One region of the Nonomuraea sp. NPDC003214 genome, then DNA from elsewhere that is predicted to be linked to it. Evidence: riboswitches for the same ligand, from Rfam matches in the RefSeq annotation. Region 1 holds a riboswitch; each other region holds the start of a gene.
The links. Region 1 has a riboswitch for thiamine pyrophosphate ahead of ACWDXC_RS24155 (FAD-dependent oxidoreductase). Riboswitches for the same ligand answer to the same signal wherever they lie in the genome.
Positions count from the first base shown of each region.

Region 1 (5,679 bases):
CTCGCGCAGGATGTCACGCAGCGTCTTGCCCGGCACGTACTCCATCGACAGATAGACCACGTCGGTGTCGGTGCCCTGGTCGAAGACGTGCACCACGTTGGGGTGGGAGAGGCTGGCCACCGACTTCGCCTCGCCGATGAACCTGCGCACGAACGCCGGGTCGTCGGCGAGCGAGCGGTGCATGACCTTCAGCGCGACGGTCCGGTCCAGCCGGATGTCGAGCGCGAGGTAGACGGTCGCCATGCCGCCCCGGGCGATCCGGGACTCGACGCGGTAGCGTCCATCGAGCAGCCGGCCGACCAACGGGTCGGCAGTCGTCGTGTCCACCCCGCTGAGTTTACGGGCGTTTCGCACCCGGGAGGGCCTGACCATCCGAAACCGATGCCGACCCGTGCCCCGCCCGGCCCCTCACGTGCCGCGCCGTCGCACAGGCCACCCCGGCACCGGCCCCGGAGAGCCGGTGCGCCCCCGGCAGACGGGAAGGACGTCCCGTCAGGGGGTCAGCGGGGAGGACGCTTCGGCGTAGCGGCGGCGCGGGATGCGCCCCGCCTGCCGCGCCATGCGGCCCGCGCGGACCGCCTCGCGCATCGCCGCCGCCATCAGGTCGGGCCGCTGGGCCCGCGTCACGGCGGTGGCCAGGAGCACGGCGTCGCAGCCCAGCTCCATCGCCAGCGCCGCGTCACTGGCCGTGCCGATGCCCGCGTCCAGGATGACCGGGACCCCGGCCGCCTCGACGATCAGCTCGATGTTGTGCGGGTTGCGGATGCCCAGCCCGGAGCCGATCGGCGCGCCCAGCGGCATCACCGCCGCGCACCCGGCCTGCTCCAGCCGGCGGGCGAGCGCCGGGTCGTCGCCGATGTACGGCAGCACGGTGAACCCGTCGGCCACGAGCCGCTCGGCCGCGTCGAACGTCTCGATCGGGTCGGGCAGCAGGGTCCGCTCGTCGGCGATGACCTCCAGCTTGACCCACGAGGTGCCCAGCGCCTCCCGGGCGAGCCGGGCCGTCAGCACCGCGTCGCCCGCGGTGAAGCAGCCCGCCGTGTTGGGCAGCACCTTGATGCCGCGCTCGCGCAGCACGTCCAGCACCGAGCCGCGGGCGGCCGGGTCGAGCCGCCGCATGGCCACCGTCGTCAGCTCGGTGCCCGACGCGGCCAGCGCCTGGTCCAGCACCTCCAGCGACGGCGCGCCGCCGGTGCCCATGATGAGCCGGGAGGAGAACTTCTCCCCAGCGATGATCAGGTCATCCACCTTGCACCGCCGTCAGCACCTCCACGCGGTCGCTGTCGCGCAGCGCCGTCGTCTCCCACGCGCCGCGCGCGACGACCTCGTCGTTCACGGCCACCGCGACGCCGGTGGTGGCGGTGGTCAGGGTCTGTACGGCCTGCGCGACGGTCATGCCGTCAGCCACGTCGTGCGTACTTCCGTTGATCAGCAATTTCATGAAATATCCCGAAATCTAGCGGGTGAGCACAGGGACGCGAGGTCGCCCTCCTCGCCCTGCAGGATCGCGGCCGTGAGCGGGGCCATCAGCACCCCGCCCCGGAAATGCCCCGTGGCCAGCACCAGCCCCGGGGCCGAGCCGGGGCCGATGATCGGCAGGTTGTCCGGCGTGCCCGGCCGCAGCCCCGCCACCACGTCGGCGACCTCCAGCTCCGTCACCCCCGGGACCAGCTCCCTGGCGTCGCGCAGCAGCTCGTACAGCCCGCCGGCGGTCACCCGGGTGTCGAACCCGAGCTCCTCCTGCGTGGCCCCCACCACGAGCTCCCCGTCGCCCCTGGGTACCAGGTAGACCGGCGTGCCGTGCACCATCCCGCGCACGCACCGGCCCAGCAGCGGCTCGGGGGAGCGCAGGCGCATGATCTGCCCCTTGACCGGCCGTACCGGAACGTCGGCCAGCCCGGCGCTCCACGCCCCGGCGGCCAGGACCACCCGCTCGCCGAAGATCTCCTCCCCGGACTCCAGGCGTACGCCGGTCACCCGGCCGCCCTCGCGCGACAGCCCGGCCGCGCGCTCCCGTACCAGCGGGACGCCCCGCCGCTCCAGGGCCACGAGCAGGGCGGCGGTGACGCGGCGCGGGTCCACCCACGCGTCGCCGGGCGCCAGCAGACCGCCGCGCACGGACGGCGCCAGCATCGGCTCCAGCCGCCGGCACTCGCGCCCGGTCAGCCGCTCCACCGGCAGGCCGAGCTTCTCCATGAACGCGGCCAGCTCCCCGAGCGCGGCCAGGTCGTCCCCGCCGAACGCCACGTCCAGCGTCCCGTCGGAGCGCAGATCCAGCACGTCCCGCCCCTCGGCCGGCACCCCGCCGAGCGCCGAGAGCCCCCCGAGCGGGTCAGCCCCCGCGGCGTCGCCGAAGGAGGGAGCCGCGCCGGGCCCGGAGGCGGCGGGACCGTCCTCACCCCCAGCCGCACCCCCGGCCGGACGGCCGGTCGGATGGCCGGTCGGCTCGCCGGCCCGTGGCGCACCGCCGGATCCCGCGGGAGGTCCGTCCAGGGAGGCGCCCCCGGAGGGCGGGGGTGCGCCGGTGGCGGTGGGGCCGCTCGTGCGGGCGCCGGTCCGTCCAGGGGGGAGGGCGGCGTCGACGGTGAGGTCGGCGGCGAAGGCGGGCCAGCGGCGCAGGGCGGCGATGCCGAGCCGGAGCAGCGGCTCCTCGGTGTAGGTCACCTCGCTGACCGGCGCCAGCATCCCGGCCGCGGCGTGGGAGGCGCCCGAGGCGGGGGCCGGGTCGACCACGGTGACGGCGCGGCCCGAGCGGGCCAGGCGCCAGGCGATCGACAGTCCGACGACTCCGCCGCCCACGATCACGTCCATGTCCGCTCCCTTCGCCGGCATGATCCGGATCAGGTGTCTTGCGGTCGAAGGCCCGGTGAAGCCTTCCTCTCAGCCCGGTTACGGCCGGACTCCCGCGCGTCTTACGTCCCCCAGCCTACGGCCTCGGTGCGACGCCGCGGCACCGCCCCCGTTATGGTCATGAACGTGAATCGCGTCGTGGTGGTGGGAGCGGGTCTTGCGGGCGTGCGCAGCGTCGAGGCGCTGCGGGCACGGGGGTTCGGCGGCCGGATCACGTTGATCGGCCAGGAACGGCACCGGCCCTACGATCGGCCGCCGTTGTCGAAGGCGGTGCTGCTCGGCTCGGCCGACTCCAGCTTCGTCGACTCCGACCTGGACGCGCTGGAGGTGGACTTCCGGCCGGGCGTCTCGGCCAAGTCGCTGCGTGCGGGCGTGGTGGAGACGACCGAGGGCGAGCTGGGCTACGACGGCCTGGTCATCGCGACGGGCGCGGAGCCGATCCCGCTGCCGGGTGACGGCCCGCAGCACGTGCTGCGCACGCTGGACGACTCGCTGGAGCTGCGGGCCCGCCTGGTGCCGGGCGCGCGGGTGGTGGTCGCGGGCGCGGGCTGGATCGGCGCGGAGGTGGCCACGGCCGCCCGCCGGGCCGGCTGCGCCGTCACCGTGCTGGAGGCGGGCCGGACCCCGCTGGCGCAGGCGGTCGGCGAGGAGATCGGCGCCCGCACGGAGAGCTGGTACGACGGCATCGACCTGCGGCTGGAGACGATGGTCGCGTCGGTCGACGAGGGCGGCGTGGAGCTGGTCGGCGGCGGGTTCGTGGAGGCGCACGTGGTCGTGGCGGGCATCGGCGTCCGCCCGGCCGTGGAGTGGCTGGCGGGCTCGGACGTCGACCTGCACAACGGCGTGGTCACGGACGAGCGGCTGCGCACGTCGCTGCCCGGCGTGGTGGCGGTGGGCGACTGCGCCGCCTGGTGGTCGCGCCGCTACGGCGCCCGGCTGCGCGTGGAGCACTGGGACACCGCGCTGAGCGCCCCGGAGGTGGCCGCCGCGACGCTGCTGGGCGAGGAGGCCGTGTACGATCCGGTCCCGTACTTCTGGTCGGAGCAGTTCGGCCACATGGTGCAGTACGCCGGCCACCACCCGGCGGGCGAGCGCCTGCTCTACCGGGGCGGGCCGGAGGGCAAGTGGTCGGCCTGCTGGCTGACGGCCGAGGGCGGGCTGGCGGCGGTGCTGGCCGTCGACCGGCCCCGCGACCTCGTGCAGGGCCGCCGGATCATCCAGGAGGGCCGTCGTCTGGACGCGGAACGCCTGGTAGATCCAGATGTACCCCTACGGGATTGTGTTGTTTGAGCAAGCGCGGCATGTGGTAGTTGTGGTTTCGTGACGCTTTCTGTTGCACAGATCGACCGGGAGACCGACCAGCTCGTTGACGAGTGGCTCACTCTCCCCGAAGTGGCCCAGCGCCTCGACCTCTCGATGGGACGGGCCAAGCAACTCCTCAAGGATCACAAGCTGCTCGGCGTGCGCCGCGGCAGCGGCGGGCCACAGGTGCCCGCGGTGTTCCTCGACGGAAAGGACGTGGTGAAAGGCCTTCCGGGCACGCTGACCGTGCTCCGCGACGCCGGGTACGACGATGTGGAGGCGCTGCGCTGGCTGTTCACCCCTGACGACTCGCTGCCGGGGTCGCCCGTCCAGGCGATCAAGGCCGGTCGTCACACCGAGGTCAAGCGCCGTGCCCAAGCCCTCGCTTTCTGACGCCCGCCTCTACCTGTGCACCGACGGGCGGCGTGACAGGGGCGACCTGGCCGATTTCCTCGACGCGGCGCTGGCCGGCGGCGTGGACATCGTCCAGTTGCGGGAGAAGGGCCTGGAGGCGCGCGAGGAGCTCGCGCTCCTGGAGGTCTTCCGCGACGCCTGCGACCGGCACGGCCGGCTGCTGGCGGTCAACGACCGGGCCGACATCGCCTTCGCCGCCCGGCCTGACGTGCTCCATCTGGGGCAGGACGACCTTCCGGTGACGGTCGCGCGAGAAATGCTCGGCGACGACATCGTCATCGGCCGGTCCACCCACTCCGCCGCCGAGGCTTCCGCCGCGGCGGTGGAGGAGGGCGTCGACTATTTCTGCTGTGGGCCGATCTGGCCCACGCCGACCAAGCCGGGCCGGCACGCGCCGGGCCCGTCGCTGCTCCGGCACGCGGCGGCGCTCGGCGGTGACCGGCCCTGGTTCGGCATCGGCGGCATCGACCTGGCCAACCTGGACGAGGTCATGTCCTACGGGGTCCGCCGCGTCGTGGTGGTGCGCGCCATCACCGAGGCCGACGACCCCGGGGCAGCCGCCGCCGAGTTCGCCAAGCGGCTCACGTCCGCCGTGACGTAGCCGCCACGGCGAGCCCGGCCAGCGCGGTGCGGGCTTCGGGCGTGATCGGCGCCTGGTCGAGCGAGGCGAGCGCCTCGCCGAGATAGTCGCCGATCATGTCCTCGCACGCCCGCAGCGCGCCCGTGCCTTCGATGATCTCGCGCAGCGCGGCCACGCCAGGCTCGTCGAGCTCGGGGTCGCCGAGCAGGCGGCGCACCACGCCGGCCTGCTCCGGGGTGGCGGCGGCCAGGGTGCGCGCCACCAGCATCGTCCGCTTGCCCTCACGCAGGTCGTCGCCGGCCGGCTTGCCGGTCTGCGCGGGGTCGCCGAACACGCCGAGGATGTCGTCGCGCAGCTGGAAGGCGATGCCGACCCGGGTGCCGTACGTGGTGCACAGCTCGTCGATCCACGGCTCCAGGCCGCCGGAGGCGAGCGCCAGGCCGAGGCGGAGCGGGTGCTCGACGGAGTACTTGCCGCTCTTGTACAGGGCCACGCGCAGCGCCGAGTCGAAGGTGTTCTCGCCGTGCGCCTGC
Region 1 is NZ_JBSFSX010000007.1:456,584-462,262, reverse strand. It holds gene pknB (Stk1 family PASTA domain-containing Ser/Thr kinase) at 1-327, opposite strand, end outside; gene ACWDXC_RS24165 (thiazole synthase) at 493-1,248, opposite strand; gene thiS (sulfur carrier protein ThiS) at 1,241-1,441, opposite strand; gene ACWDXC_RS24155 (FAD-dependent oxidoreductase) at 1,438-2,811, opposite strand; TPP riboswitch at 2,801-2,917, opposite strand; gene ACWDXC_RS24150 (NAD(P)/FAD-dependent oxidoreductase) at 2,971-4,140, shown strand; gene ACWDXC_RS24145 (Rv2175c family DNA-binding protein) at 4,171-4,545, shown strand; gene thiE (thiamine phosphate synthase) at 4,523-5,167, shown strand; gene ACWDXC_RS24135 (polyprenyl synthetase family protein) at 5,148-5,679, opposite strand, start outside.

Region 2 (5,679 bases), on a different contig from region 1:
CGCCTCCGGTCTCGGCCGCGCCGACGAGCAGCCCGGCCATCGCCCGCCAGCCCTGCCCCCACGCGCCGGTCAGGTCCACGCCCAGGTCGAACACCACCGGCTCGGTGACCGGCTCGCCGAGCAACTGCTCGACCGCGCCTTCCACGGCCTGCCGGTCGAACTTGACGATGAGCTGCGGGCAGCCCGCGCCCCAGCGCATGTCCAGGCGCTCGGTCGGCGACGGCAGCGAGGCCAGCCCCGGCGTCGAGACGATCTCCTGGCCGCCGCACCGGATCAGGCTGCGCCCGGCGATCGGGATCTGCACCAGGTAGAACGACTCCAGCTCGCCCGGCTCGATGCGCACCTCGGCGCCGTAGTCGAGGTAGCTGACGCGCACGGAGCCGAGCTGTGCGGAGTTGAAGCGGGCGGCCAGCAGCCCGGCGTCGCCGGTCACGTCCAGCCGGTGCGGGCAGAACACCCGTCCGACCTGCTCCCGCACCTCGTCGAGATCCGAGCTGGCGAACAGCGGGCTGTTGCCGAGCAGAACACCGTCCATGCCCGATCATCGACATGATCTGCGGCAGCGTTCCAGGCAAAAAAGCACAGATCAGGGGAGCCGGCTCCGATACACCTTCCTGGCGCGTTCGTACAGGTCGAGGTGGTCGCCGTACTGCTCCTCGGTGTCGAAGCGGCCGAACTCGCGCACCACCTCGGCCAGCCGGTCCAGCCAGGCCAGGCACCAGCGCACGTCCGCCTGCCTGGCCACGTGCCCGCCGGCCACGTCCAGGTAGACCGGGCTGGTGTGGCGGGCGTCAGCCGGAGCGCGGGCAGGTTGTCGGGCACGTCGGCGCCGAGCGCGTCACGCACGACGCGGTCCACGTCCACCTCGCCGAGCCGGTGCGCCGGATCCTCCCCAGGCCTGGGTCACGTACGCCAGCGGCTCCTCGCCCCAGCACGGCCCGTGACTGTCGCGCAGCCTCCGGTACTCGGCGAGTGCGGCGGCCACCGGGGCCGGCATCAGCGGTTCACCGCACATCGGGATACCTCCGGGCGTCCCCGAGATAAGCTGAAAATGGCCAGAGCAATTGTCGTGCCATATAACCGCAGCTTAATAAGCTCAATGATCCGACATGGCGTATTTCTCATTGCGCCGGCACGACACTTCGCGATATTCATCAGCCGTGATCCCGGTCAAGGTGTTTCGCGCCGCCGCGTTCGTCCTGGAGAAGACCTCCCGCATGCAGGTGGGCAGGGCGTGGCACGACCCCGCGCTGGACCTCGCCCTGCGCCGCGTCCGCGCCGGGCGGCTGGAGCGTGGCCTGGACCTGATCAGGCAGGCCCGCGACGACCACGAGCTGCGCGCCCTGCGCGTCACCGAGCTCGCCACGGCCGCCGAGGCGCACCTCGACGCGCTTGAGCAGCTGGCCGGCGACGACCCCGACGCGCTGCTGTGGCTGGGCGCGGCCCGGGTGCAGCACGCCTGGGAGCTGCGCGACGACCTCACCGGCCGTTTCCACGAGCAGCTCGCCACCGCCGCCGAGCCGCTGCGCCGGGCCGCCGAGGCGGACCCTGCCGACCCGGTGCCGTGGGACGTCCTGCAGTGGCAGGCCATGGGACTGGGCGACCGGGACGAGCTGGACCGCCTGTGGGAGGAGCTGACCAGCCGCGCGCCGCGCCTGTTCGCCGGGCACTACACCCGCGCCCAGGCGCTGTGCGGCAAGTGGCACGGCTCCGACGAGGAGGTGCTGGCCTTCGCCCGCACCGCCGCGGCCACCGCACGCCCCGGCGACCTCGTCACCGCGATGCTGCCGCTGGCCCACTTCGAGGTCGCCTGGAGCGAGATCGCCGCCTCGGGCCGCGACGCCCAGGAGGTGCTCGAATCGCACTTCCGCGACCCGTACGTGGCCGAGGAGCTGATCGACGCCGTCGACACCTGGCACGCCAGGCCCCGGCCGCACCCCCGGTCCGTGGAGGCGATGCACCTGTTCGGCGCCGCCTTCTACTACGGCGGCCACCACGCGCGCGCCCAGAGCCTGCTCATGAACGCCGGCCGCCGCGTCCCGGAGATCCTGCCCTGGTCGGCCGGCTCGCTCACCCCCGGCCGCCGCTACGCTCGCGCCCGCCGCGAACTCGGCCTCGACTGAGCCATAAACGGCCGCCACTAATTCAGCCGATCTTGCATGACTTTCTTCGCCGGGTTACGTTGACCGGGTCCAACGCGGGAGCCCGGTGCGACCGGGCTGAGAGGACGGCTGCCCAGCCGCCGACCGCCAGAACCTGCTCCGGGTAATGCCGGCGAAGGGAGTTGCGCGATGAGCGACGCGCGTTTTTCCAAGGTCTACACCGGGGATCTCCGCGTGCCGATGCGCGAGATCAGACTGTCCAACGGCGAGCGCGTCCGCCTCTACGACACCTCGGGCCCGTACACCGACCCGGAGGTCACCGTCGACCTGGCCCGGGGGCTGGCGCCGAGGCGCGCGGAGTGGATCCGGGCCCGCGCAGGCGGGCCCGTCACGCAGGTGGGCTGCGCGCGGGCCGGGACGATCACGCCCGAGATGGAGTTCGTGGCGGTCCGGGAGGGCGTCGAGCCGGAGTTCGTCCGGCAGGAGGTCGCCGCGGGCCGGGCCATCATCCCCGCCAACGTCAACCACCCCGAGTCCGAACCGATGATCATCGGCCGCAACTTCCTCGTGAAGATCAACGCCAACATCGGCAACTCGGCGGTCACCTCCTCGATCGCCGAGGAGGTCGAGAAGATGACCTGGGCCACCCGGTGGGGCGCCGACACGATCATGGACCTGTCGACCGGCCGCGACATCCACGCCACCCGCGAGCGGATCATCCGCAACTCCCCCGTCCCGGTCGGCACCGTGCCGCTCTACCAGGCGCTGGAGAAGGTCGGCGGGCAGGCGGCCGAGCTGTCGTGGGAGGTGTTCCGCGAGACGCTGATCGAGCAGTGCGAACAGGGCGTCGACTACATGACCGTGCACGCCGGCGTGCGCCACGCGTTCGTCCCGCTGACCGCCGGGCGCAAGACCGGCATCGTCTCCCGGGGCGGCTCCATCATGGCCGCCTGGTGCGTGGCCCACGGGCGCGAGAGCTTCCTGTACGAGCGCTTCGCCGACATGTGCGAGATCTTCGCCGCCTACGACGTGTCGTTCTCGCTGGGCGACGGCCTGCGCCCCGGCTCGATCGCCGACGCCAACGACGAGGCCCAGTTCGCCGAGCTGCGCACGCTGGGAGAGCTGACCAGGATCGCCCGCGACCACGACGTCCAGGTGATGATCGAGGGCCCCGGCCACGTGCCCATGCACAAGATCAAGGAGAACGTCGACCTCCAGCGCGAGATCTGCGACGACGCCCCCTTCTACACGCTCGGCCCGCTGGTCACCGACATCGCGCCCGGCTACGACCACATCACCTCGGGCATCGGCGCCGCCATGATCGGCTGGTACGGCACCGCGATGCTCTGCTACGTCACCCCCAAGGAGCACCTCGGCCTGCCCAACAGGGACGACGTCAAGACCGGCGTGATCACGTACAAGATCGCCGCGCACGCCGCCGACCTCGCCAAGGGCCACCCGCAGGCCCAGGCGTGGGACGACGCGCTGTCGGACGCCCGGTTCGAGTTCCGCTGGGAGGACCAGTTCGACCTGTCGCTCGACCCGGCCACCGCGCGGGCCTTCCACGACGAGACGCTGCCCGCCGAACCCGCCAAGAACGCGCACTTCTGCTCGATGTGCGGGCCCAGGTTCTGCTCGATGCGGATCAGCCACGAGCTGCGCGACCTCACGGGACGATGACGGCCCGGCCGACGATCTCGTTGTCGTGCAGGCGCTGGTACGTGCGCGGCGCCTCGTCGAGCGAGTGCGGCTCCACGCGCACGCCGATGGCGCCCGACCGGGCCAGCGCCAGCACCTCGATGAGCTCGTCCCGGCCGCCCCAGTAGGGGACCGACACCGCCATCTCGTACGGGCCGCTGCCGAACCCGACGGGCAGGCGGCCGTCGGCCACCCCGACGATCGTCACGTCCGAGCACACCCCCGCGCACGCGCCCGCCAGCGTCACGGTGGGCTGGATGCCGACGAAGTCCAGCACCAGGTCGGCGCCCAGCCCGCCGGTCAGCTCCCGCACCCGGCCGGCGGCGGCCTCGTCGGAGATCACGGTCTCGTGCGCGCCGATCTCCCTGGCCAGCTCCAGCTTCTCCTCGCTGATGTCGAGCGCGATCACCCGCGTCGCGCTCATCGCCCGCAGGATCTGGACCGCCATGTGGCCCAGCCCGCCCGTCCCGATGACCACCGCCGTGCTGCCCGGCACCAGCTTGGCCAGGCTCCGCTTGATCGCGTGGTAGGGCGTGAGCCCCGCGTCGGTCAGCGGCGCCGCCTGCGCCAGGTCCAGCCCCTCCACCGGGACCAGGTGGCGGACGTCGTCGACGATCATGTACTCGGCCATGGCGCCGGGAGCGCCCAGGCCGGGCGGCTTGATGGCGAGGTCCTGGGCCCGGGTGCAGTAGTTCTCCGCGCCCCTTGAGCAGTTGCGGCAGGTGCCGCACCCCCACGGCCCGTACACCACCACGTCCTGGCCCACCTCGACGCCCGTCACCCCGTCGCCGAGCGCCGCCACCGTGCCCGCGCCCTCGTGGCCGAGGATCAGCGGCAGGCTGCCCCCGACGAGCAGCGGGTTCTCGATCACCGCGATGTCCGAATGGCACATCCCGGACGCCCTGACCCGGAGCAGCACCTCACCGGGAGCCGGCTCGGGGTCGGGCACCGTCACGACCTCGGGCATGCTCCCCTGGCCGGCCAACTGGACAGCTTTCATGCCTCTCCTCGCTTCCCGAGCCCCTCCCCCGGTACATGCCACGTTCCGGGCGGCCGAAATCCCGAGCTCAGAACAGCGTCGGCGGCTCGGCGGGCATCGGCTCGGGCAACGGCTCCAGCCCGGGAACGCGGGCCCGTACCTCGTCGTGGAAGCGCCGGGCGAGCGGCAGGGCTTCGGCGTTGTCCGGCGTGTGCACGAACACCGTCGGCGAACGGCCCTCGCGCAGCCACCCGGCCACCGTGCCGACCCAGCCCTGCCAGCCCGCCACCGTCCGGTCCACGTCGTCCCTGCCCAGGTAGCGGACGATCGGCCGGTCCGTCAGCGCCCGCGCCCGGCGCGGGACGCGCGGCTTCTTCGTCCACGCGTCACGCTCGGCGTCGCTGGTCGGCGGGCTGCCGAACAGCGTCGTGGTGTCGAACGGCACCCACTCCGCGCCCGCCCCCGCCAGCACCCGCTCCAACTGCCCCACGGCCCGCTCGTCCTCGAAGAACGCCCGATGCCGCACCTCCACCGCCGAGCGCAGCCCCGCGGGCAGCCTGCGGAGGAACGCGGCCAGCGCGCCCAGGTCACCCGGCCCGAACGACCCCGGCACCTGCACCCACAGCGCGTGCACCCGGGGCCCCAGCGGCTCCATCGCGTGCAGGAACGCCCCCAGCTCCTCCTGCGCCCCCGTCAGGCGCCGCTCGTGCGTGATCGCCTTCGGCAGCTTCACCACGAACCGGAACCCCGGATCGGTCTGGGCCGCCCACGTCTCCACCGTGCTCCGCGACGGCGTCGCGTAGAACGTCGTGTTGCCCTCGACCGCGTTGCACCACGTCGCGTACGCCCGCAGCCGCTCGCCCTGCGCGAGCGGATGGGGGAGGAATCGACCCTGCCACG
Region 2 is NZ_JBSFSX010000008.1:242,752-248,430, forward strand. It holds gene ACWDXC_RS26075 (AraC family transcriptional regulator) at 1-535, opposite strand, end outside; gene ACWDXC_RS26080 (hypothetical protein) at 587-760, opposite strand; gene ACWDXC_RS26085 (hypothetical protein) at 1,161-2,123, shown strand; TPP riboswitch at 2,188-2,300, shown strand; gene thiC (phosphomethylpyrimidine synthase ThiC) at 2,292-3,782, shown strand; gene ACWDXC_RS26095 (NAD(P)-dependent alcohol dehydrogenase) at 3,769-4,800, opposite strand; gene ACWDXC_RS26100 (DUF72 domain-containing protein) at 4,868-5,679, opposite strand, start outside.
Region 2: linked by a shared signal. The riboswitch ahead of thiC (phosphomethylpyrimidine synthase ThiC) and the one ahead of ACWDXC_RS24155 (FAD-dependent oxidoreductase) in region 1 are both predicted to bind thiamine pyrophosphate.

Region 3 (5,679 bases), on a different contig from region 1:
GAACAGCGCGTACAGCGCCCCGTACGGCCGCCCGCCGACGGCCGCCAGGCCGAGCGCGACCGTGTGCAGGCCCTTGAGGCTGGACCAGACCAGGCTGTCGAGCCCCTCCGACTCCAGCAGCACGGTCTTGCCGGTGCGCAGCAGCTTGCCGACGAGGCTGTTGTGCAGGTCGGTGGTGGTGCCCTTGGGCACGTCGGGAAGCTGGTAGGTGCTGACCAGCCGCAGCCGGTCGCCCTCGATGAGCACGAATCCGCCCGCGTCGGCCCCGGTGAGCTCGGTCAGGCTGGCCGAGATCCGGTCGAGCACGGCGGGCAGCTCCAGCTCGGCGTTGATGTCGCCGACCACGTCGGTCAGCCGCCGCACCAGCCGGGCGCGGCGGGCCATCCGGTTCTTGGCGGCGTCGTCGGCCTGCACCAGGTGGTGGACGCACACGTAACCGGCGACGGCGCTGCCGATGCGCAGCGCGCTGATGTCGACCCGGACATCCAGCACCTCGCCGTCGCCGCGCACGCGCTTGGTGCGCAGCGAGACCTGCCCGCCGGTGCGCACCCGCTCCAGCACCGCGTGGTGCTCGGCGGTCAGCTCGTCCGGCACGATCGGCGCCCGGCGGCCGAGCATCGCGGCCGCCGTCAGGCCGAAGAGCCGCTCGGCCGCGGCGTTCCAGACCAGGACGGTCTGGTCCCGGTCGAGGACCACGACGGCGTTGGGCGAGCTGTCGAGCACGGCACGGGCTATGTCATCGTCACTCCCAGCCCATTCGTCCCCCACGACTCCATAGTGCCCCCGGCGTGGCGGCCTTGTCGGGCGATCCGTCCGATACGCTGCGGTCACGGCGTTTCCAACAGGGGGTGAAGGCATGTCGGACGACATCGACGCCCTGTTGCGGGTGACCTCCGCCACCTATCGAGGCGACGGGCCGCCCGATGTCGCGTTCGGCACGTACGACGGCGCGGTCGGGCGGATGATCATCGCGGTGACGGGCCGCGGCATCATCTCGTGCAGCTTCGAGGACGAGCAGGACGTGTACGAGCGCGTCACCAACCACGTGGGCCGGCACATCGCCCCCAACCCGAGACGGCTCGACCCGGTGCGCCGCGAGCTCGACGCCTACTTCTCGGGGCGGCTGCGGGCCTTCGCCACGCCGGTCGACCTGGCCCTCGCCACCCCCTTCGCACGCACGGTGCTGCAGAAGACGATGGCGGTGCCGTACGGGACGACCACGACGCTGGAGAGCATCGGCGAGCTGATCGGCAGGCCGCGCGCGCTGCGCGCGGTCGGCAACGCGCTCAGCGCCAACCCGGTGTGCGTGGTGGTGCCGTGCCACCGAGTGGTGCGTGACGACGGCGGGCTCGGCGACTACGCCGGGGGCGAAGCCGCCAAGCGCCACCTGCTCAACGTCGAGCGCCGCGCCGCCTGATCGCGCCGAGCGCCAGCGTCACCAGGGCCGCCACGAGGGCGGCACCGAGCGCGCCGTTCATCCACGGCTGCCGCTCGAAGCCGATCGCCTCTCGCACGGCGGCCCAGAGGCCGTCCCACTGCTCCACCGTGGGCGTGGAGGTCGTCAGCCAGTAGGCGGCGAAGCCGAGCGCCCACGGCGCCAGCATGGACCAGCGGGCCGGGGCGTCCTCGGCGGTGTTCCACCGGGTGGCGCCGCCGAGCAGGAAGTAGTCCACGGCCAGCACCGCGAACATCGGCACGAACACCGCGCCGATCACGCCCAGGAACGCGCCGTAGGAGGTCACGTCGACCACCAGCGCGATCGCGACGGTCAGCACGCCGATGGCGACGCTGAGGATCCGCCGGTCCACCCGGGGCATGAGGTTCTGCAGCGAGACCGTGGTCGAGTAGACGTTCGCGAACGACTGGTCGGCCTCGCGCAGCACCAGGATGCCGAAGAACACCGCGCCCAGCGGCACGGCCACGAACGGCCCGAACACGGCCGTGCTGTCGTTCTGCACGGCGGCGGCCCCGGCGATCGCCACCGCGTAGACGCCCAGCCCCAGGCAGGCGACCTGGGCGAGCGTGTAGCCGCCGACGACGCCGGTGAAGGCGGCCCGGCTGGAGCGCGAGTGCCTGGCGAAGTCGGCGGCCAGCGGCACCCACGACACCGACAGCGCGATCACGTAGTCGACGGCCGGCGCGAACGCGGTCCAGGACCCGCCGCTCTGCGGAGGCGCGTCACCCAGGAACTGGAACGTGAACCAGATCAGCGCCACGATCACCAGGGCCGTGATGTAGCGCCGCAGCAGCCTGATGGCGCCGAGCGGCCAGATCGTCAGCGCCGTGGTCAGCACCCCGGCGACGATCACCCACACCGCGTACGGAACGGTGTCGCCGAAGACGGCCATCGCGCCCTGGGAGATGACCCAGAGCTCGAACGCCCCCCAGCCGATCATCTGGATGATGTTGAGCACGGTCGGCACGTACGAGAGCCGGGCCCCGAACAGCCCGCGCAGCAGCACCATCGCGGGCTGGCCGGTCTGGGTCCCGGGGATGGCCGACAGGCCGACCATCGCGGTGCCGATCAGGCTGCCGACGACGGCGGCGGCCAGCGCGGCGGTCAGGCTGAGCGGTGCGTTGCCCAGCGGGTCGAGCAGGAACAGGGCGCCCGAGAACCCCAGGAGGCTGACGGCCAGGTTGGCCCAGAGGGCTCCCTGGTCGAGGACTCCGAGGGTTTTGGGGGCGGCCCCTTCAAGAGTGAGAGGGACTTCGTCGTCGCGGACGTCATGCGCCATCGCACTGCTCCCTACGCCGGCATTACCCGGACAGGTTCATGCGGTCGGCGACGGCCTCGGTCACCCTCTCAGCCCGGTACGCCCCGAGCTCCCGCGTTGTGTAATTTTCCGCCGCGCATTATGCCAGTTTTCAGGCTACGAAGGGAGTCTGTCCTGTTTCGCTGACCATGGGGCGCTTGTCGTGAGCCCATGCCTGCATGCCGCCGTCGACGTTGACCGCGTCGCGGCCGATCTGGTTGAGCCAGGCGGCGACCTGGAACGACCGGCCGCCCACCCGGCAGACGACGTAGACCTGGCGGTCGGCGGGGACCTCCTCGACGCGGGCCTGGATCTGCGTCATCGGGATGTGGACCGCCTCGGGGGCGTGGCCCGCGTCCCATTCGTTCTGCTCGCGCACGTCGAGCAGGTAGGCGCCTTCGGGGACGTCACGTGCCTCGACTTCTGGAACCGTCATGCCTCCATCATCCCGTGCCTCGCGTCGTAGGCCGCACGCGCTTCGGCGATCTCCTGCTGGTGGTTCTCGGTCCAGGTCACCAGGGCCTTGATGGTCTCGTGCAGGGTGCGGCCGAGCGGTGTGAGCGCGTAGTCGACCCGGGGCGGCACCACCGGGTGGACGGTCCGGCTGACCAGGCCGTCGCGTTCGAGCTTGCGCAGGGTCACGCTGAGCATGCGCTGGCTGACGCCGTCGATCTCGCGGCGGAGCTGGGAGAAGCGCAGGCTTTCGCAGTCGAGCATGGCGATGACCAGCAGTGACCACTTGTCGGCGACGCGGTCGAGGATCTGCCTGACCTCGCAGCCCTCGCGGGCGTCCCAGTGGCGGACGTCGAAGTCGGCGTCGGTGGTGGTGCTGTCGACGTAACCAGGTGACTTCAAAGTGCCGTCTTCCATGTCGATCCATGCTGCCGCATGATTCTGACGGTTACAAGAGATAACCGACATGCGAGAACGTAACCACTACTGGAGTTTGATCATGCGTGCATCCGAACGGCTGACAGGCCGCCCGCTGGGCGTGCTGCTGGTGCTGTGCGGAACGATCTTCCTTGAGGGCGTCGACGTTGCCATGCTGAACGTCGCCCTGCCCGCCATCCGCGCCGACCTCGGCGTCTCCACGAGCGTGCTGAGCGGCGTGGTCACCGCGTACGTGCTCGGCTACGGCGGTTTCACGCTGCTCGGCGGCCGGGCGGCCGACCTGCTGGGCAGGCGGCGCATGTTCCTGTTCTGGCTGACGGTGTTCCTGGTGTTCTCCGGGCTCGGCGGGTTCGCGAACGAGGGCTGGGTGCTGCTGGTCGCCAGGTTCGTGACCGGGGTGGCCGCCGGGTTCATGACCCCGGCCGGGCTCTCGTTGATCACCACGTCGTTCGCCGAGGGCAGGCAGCGCAACAAGGCGCTGCTCGTCTACGCCGGTACGGGCGCCGCCGGGTTCGCGCTCGGCCTGGTCATCGGCGGCCTGCTCACGGCGGTGGGCTGGCGCTGGGTGTTCTTCGCGCCGGTGATCCTGGCCGCCGTCATCCTGCTCGCCGCCGTCGTGCTGATCAAGGAGCCGGCCGTCCCGCGTCCCGCCGGTGGCCGCTTCGACGTGCCGGGCGCGGTCACGATGACCGGCGGCATGATGCTGCTGGTCTACGGCGTCGTACGGCTGGAGCACCCGGGCGAGGGCTGGGGCTGGACCGTCGCCGCGTTCGCCGGCGCGTTCGCACTGCTGGCGGCGTTCACCGCGATCGAACGCCGCTCGGCCGACCCGCTGGTCCGCCTCGGCGTGTTCAGGTCGGCCTCGCTCGTGCGCGCGAACGTGGTCGCCACCCTGCTCACCGCCTCGTTCATGGGCTTCCAGTTCCTCGTCACCCTCTACCTCCAGGAGCTGCGCGGCTGGACGCCCATCCAGACCGGGCTCGCGCTGCTCATCGCCGCCGCCGACGTGCTGCTCGCGCCGACGCTCACGCCGGTGCTGGTCAACCGCTACGGCAACGCGCGGGTGATCCTCGGCGGGCTGGTGTCGGGGGTGGTCGCCTTCGCGATGTTCCTCGGCGTCGGGATGGACTGGACCTACGCCGCGATGGTGCCGTCGATGCTGCTGATCGGGCTGATGTTCGCCTTCGTGTACGGGCCCGTGACCATCGTGGCGACGGAGGGCATCGCCGAGCACGAGCAGGGGCTGGCCGGCGGGCTGATCACCTCGTCGTTCCAGTTCGGCGCGGCGCTCGGGATCTCGATGGTGACCGTGGTGAACGTGGCGGCGCTCGACGGCGGCGCGAGCGGCATCGACGCCGTGCGCGCGGCGCTGGTGGTGCCGGTGCTGGCCACGCTGGTGTCGGTCGTCGTGGTGGCCTCCGGGCTGCGCCGCCGGACCCCGGTGCCCGTGGAGGCGTGAGCTACTTCAGCAGCTTGGACAGGCGGCGGTCGGCCAGCGGCTTGCCGCCTGTCTGGCAGGTCGGGCAGTACTGCAGCGAGGAGTCGGCGAACGACACCTCGCGGATCGTGTCGCCGCACACGTCGCACGGCTGGCCGGTGCGGTTGTGCACGCGCAGCCCGGACTTCTTCTCGGCCTTGAGGTCCTTGGCGGCCAGCCCGCGCGCCCGCTCGACGGCCTCGTGCAGCGTCGTGACGATGGCCTCGTGCAGGTCGGCGATCTGGGCGTCGGTCAGCGACGAGGCGATCTTGAACGGCGACATCCGGGCGGCGTGCAGCACCTCGTCGGAGTAGGCGTTGCCGATGCCGGCGATGACCTTCTGGTCGCGGAGCAGGCCCTTGATCTGGGTGCGGTTGCCGCCCACGATGGCCTTGAGCGCGTCGACGGTGAAGGTGTCGGCGAGCGGGTCGGGGCCGAGGGCGGCGACGCCGGGCACCTCGTCCGGATTTTTCACCACATAGACGGCCAGGCGCTTCTGCGTCCCCGCCTCGGTCAGCTCGAACCCGGGCGCCAGGCCCAGCTCGTCGGGCGCCAGCC
Region 3 is NZ_JBSFSX010000008.1:314,224-319,902, forward strand. It holds gene ACWDXC_RS26495 (ATP-binding protein) at 1-723, opposite strand, end outside; gene ACWDXC_RS26500 (methylated-DNA--[protein]-cysteine S-methyltransferase) at 857-1,417, shown strand; gene ACWDXC_RS26505 (purine-cytosine permease family protein) at 1,392-2,735, opposite strand; TPP riboswitch at 2,727-2,840, opposite strand; gene ACWDXC_RS26510 (rhodanese-like domain-containing protein) at 2,866-3,189, opposite strand; gene ACWDXC_RS26515 (winged helix-turn-helix transcriptional regulator) at 3,186-3,623, opposite strand; gene ACWDXC_RS26520 (MFS transporter) at 3,706-5,103, shown strand; gene ACWDXC_RS26525 (Fpg/Nei family DNA glycosylase) at 5,105-5,679, opposite strand, start outside.
Region 3: linked by a shared signal. The riboswitch ahead of ACWDXC_RS26505 (purine-cytosine permease family protein) and the one ahead of ACWDXC_RS24155 (FAD-dependent oxidoreductase) in region 1 are both predicted to bind thiamine pyrophosphate.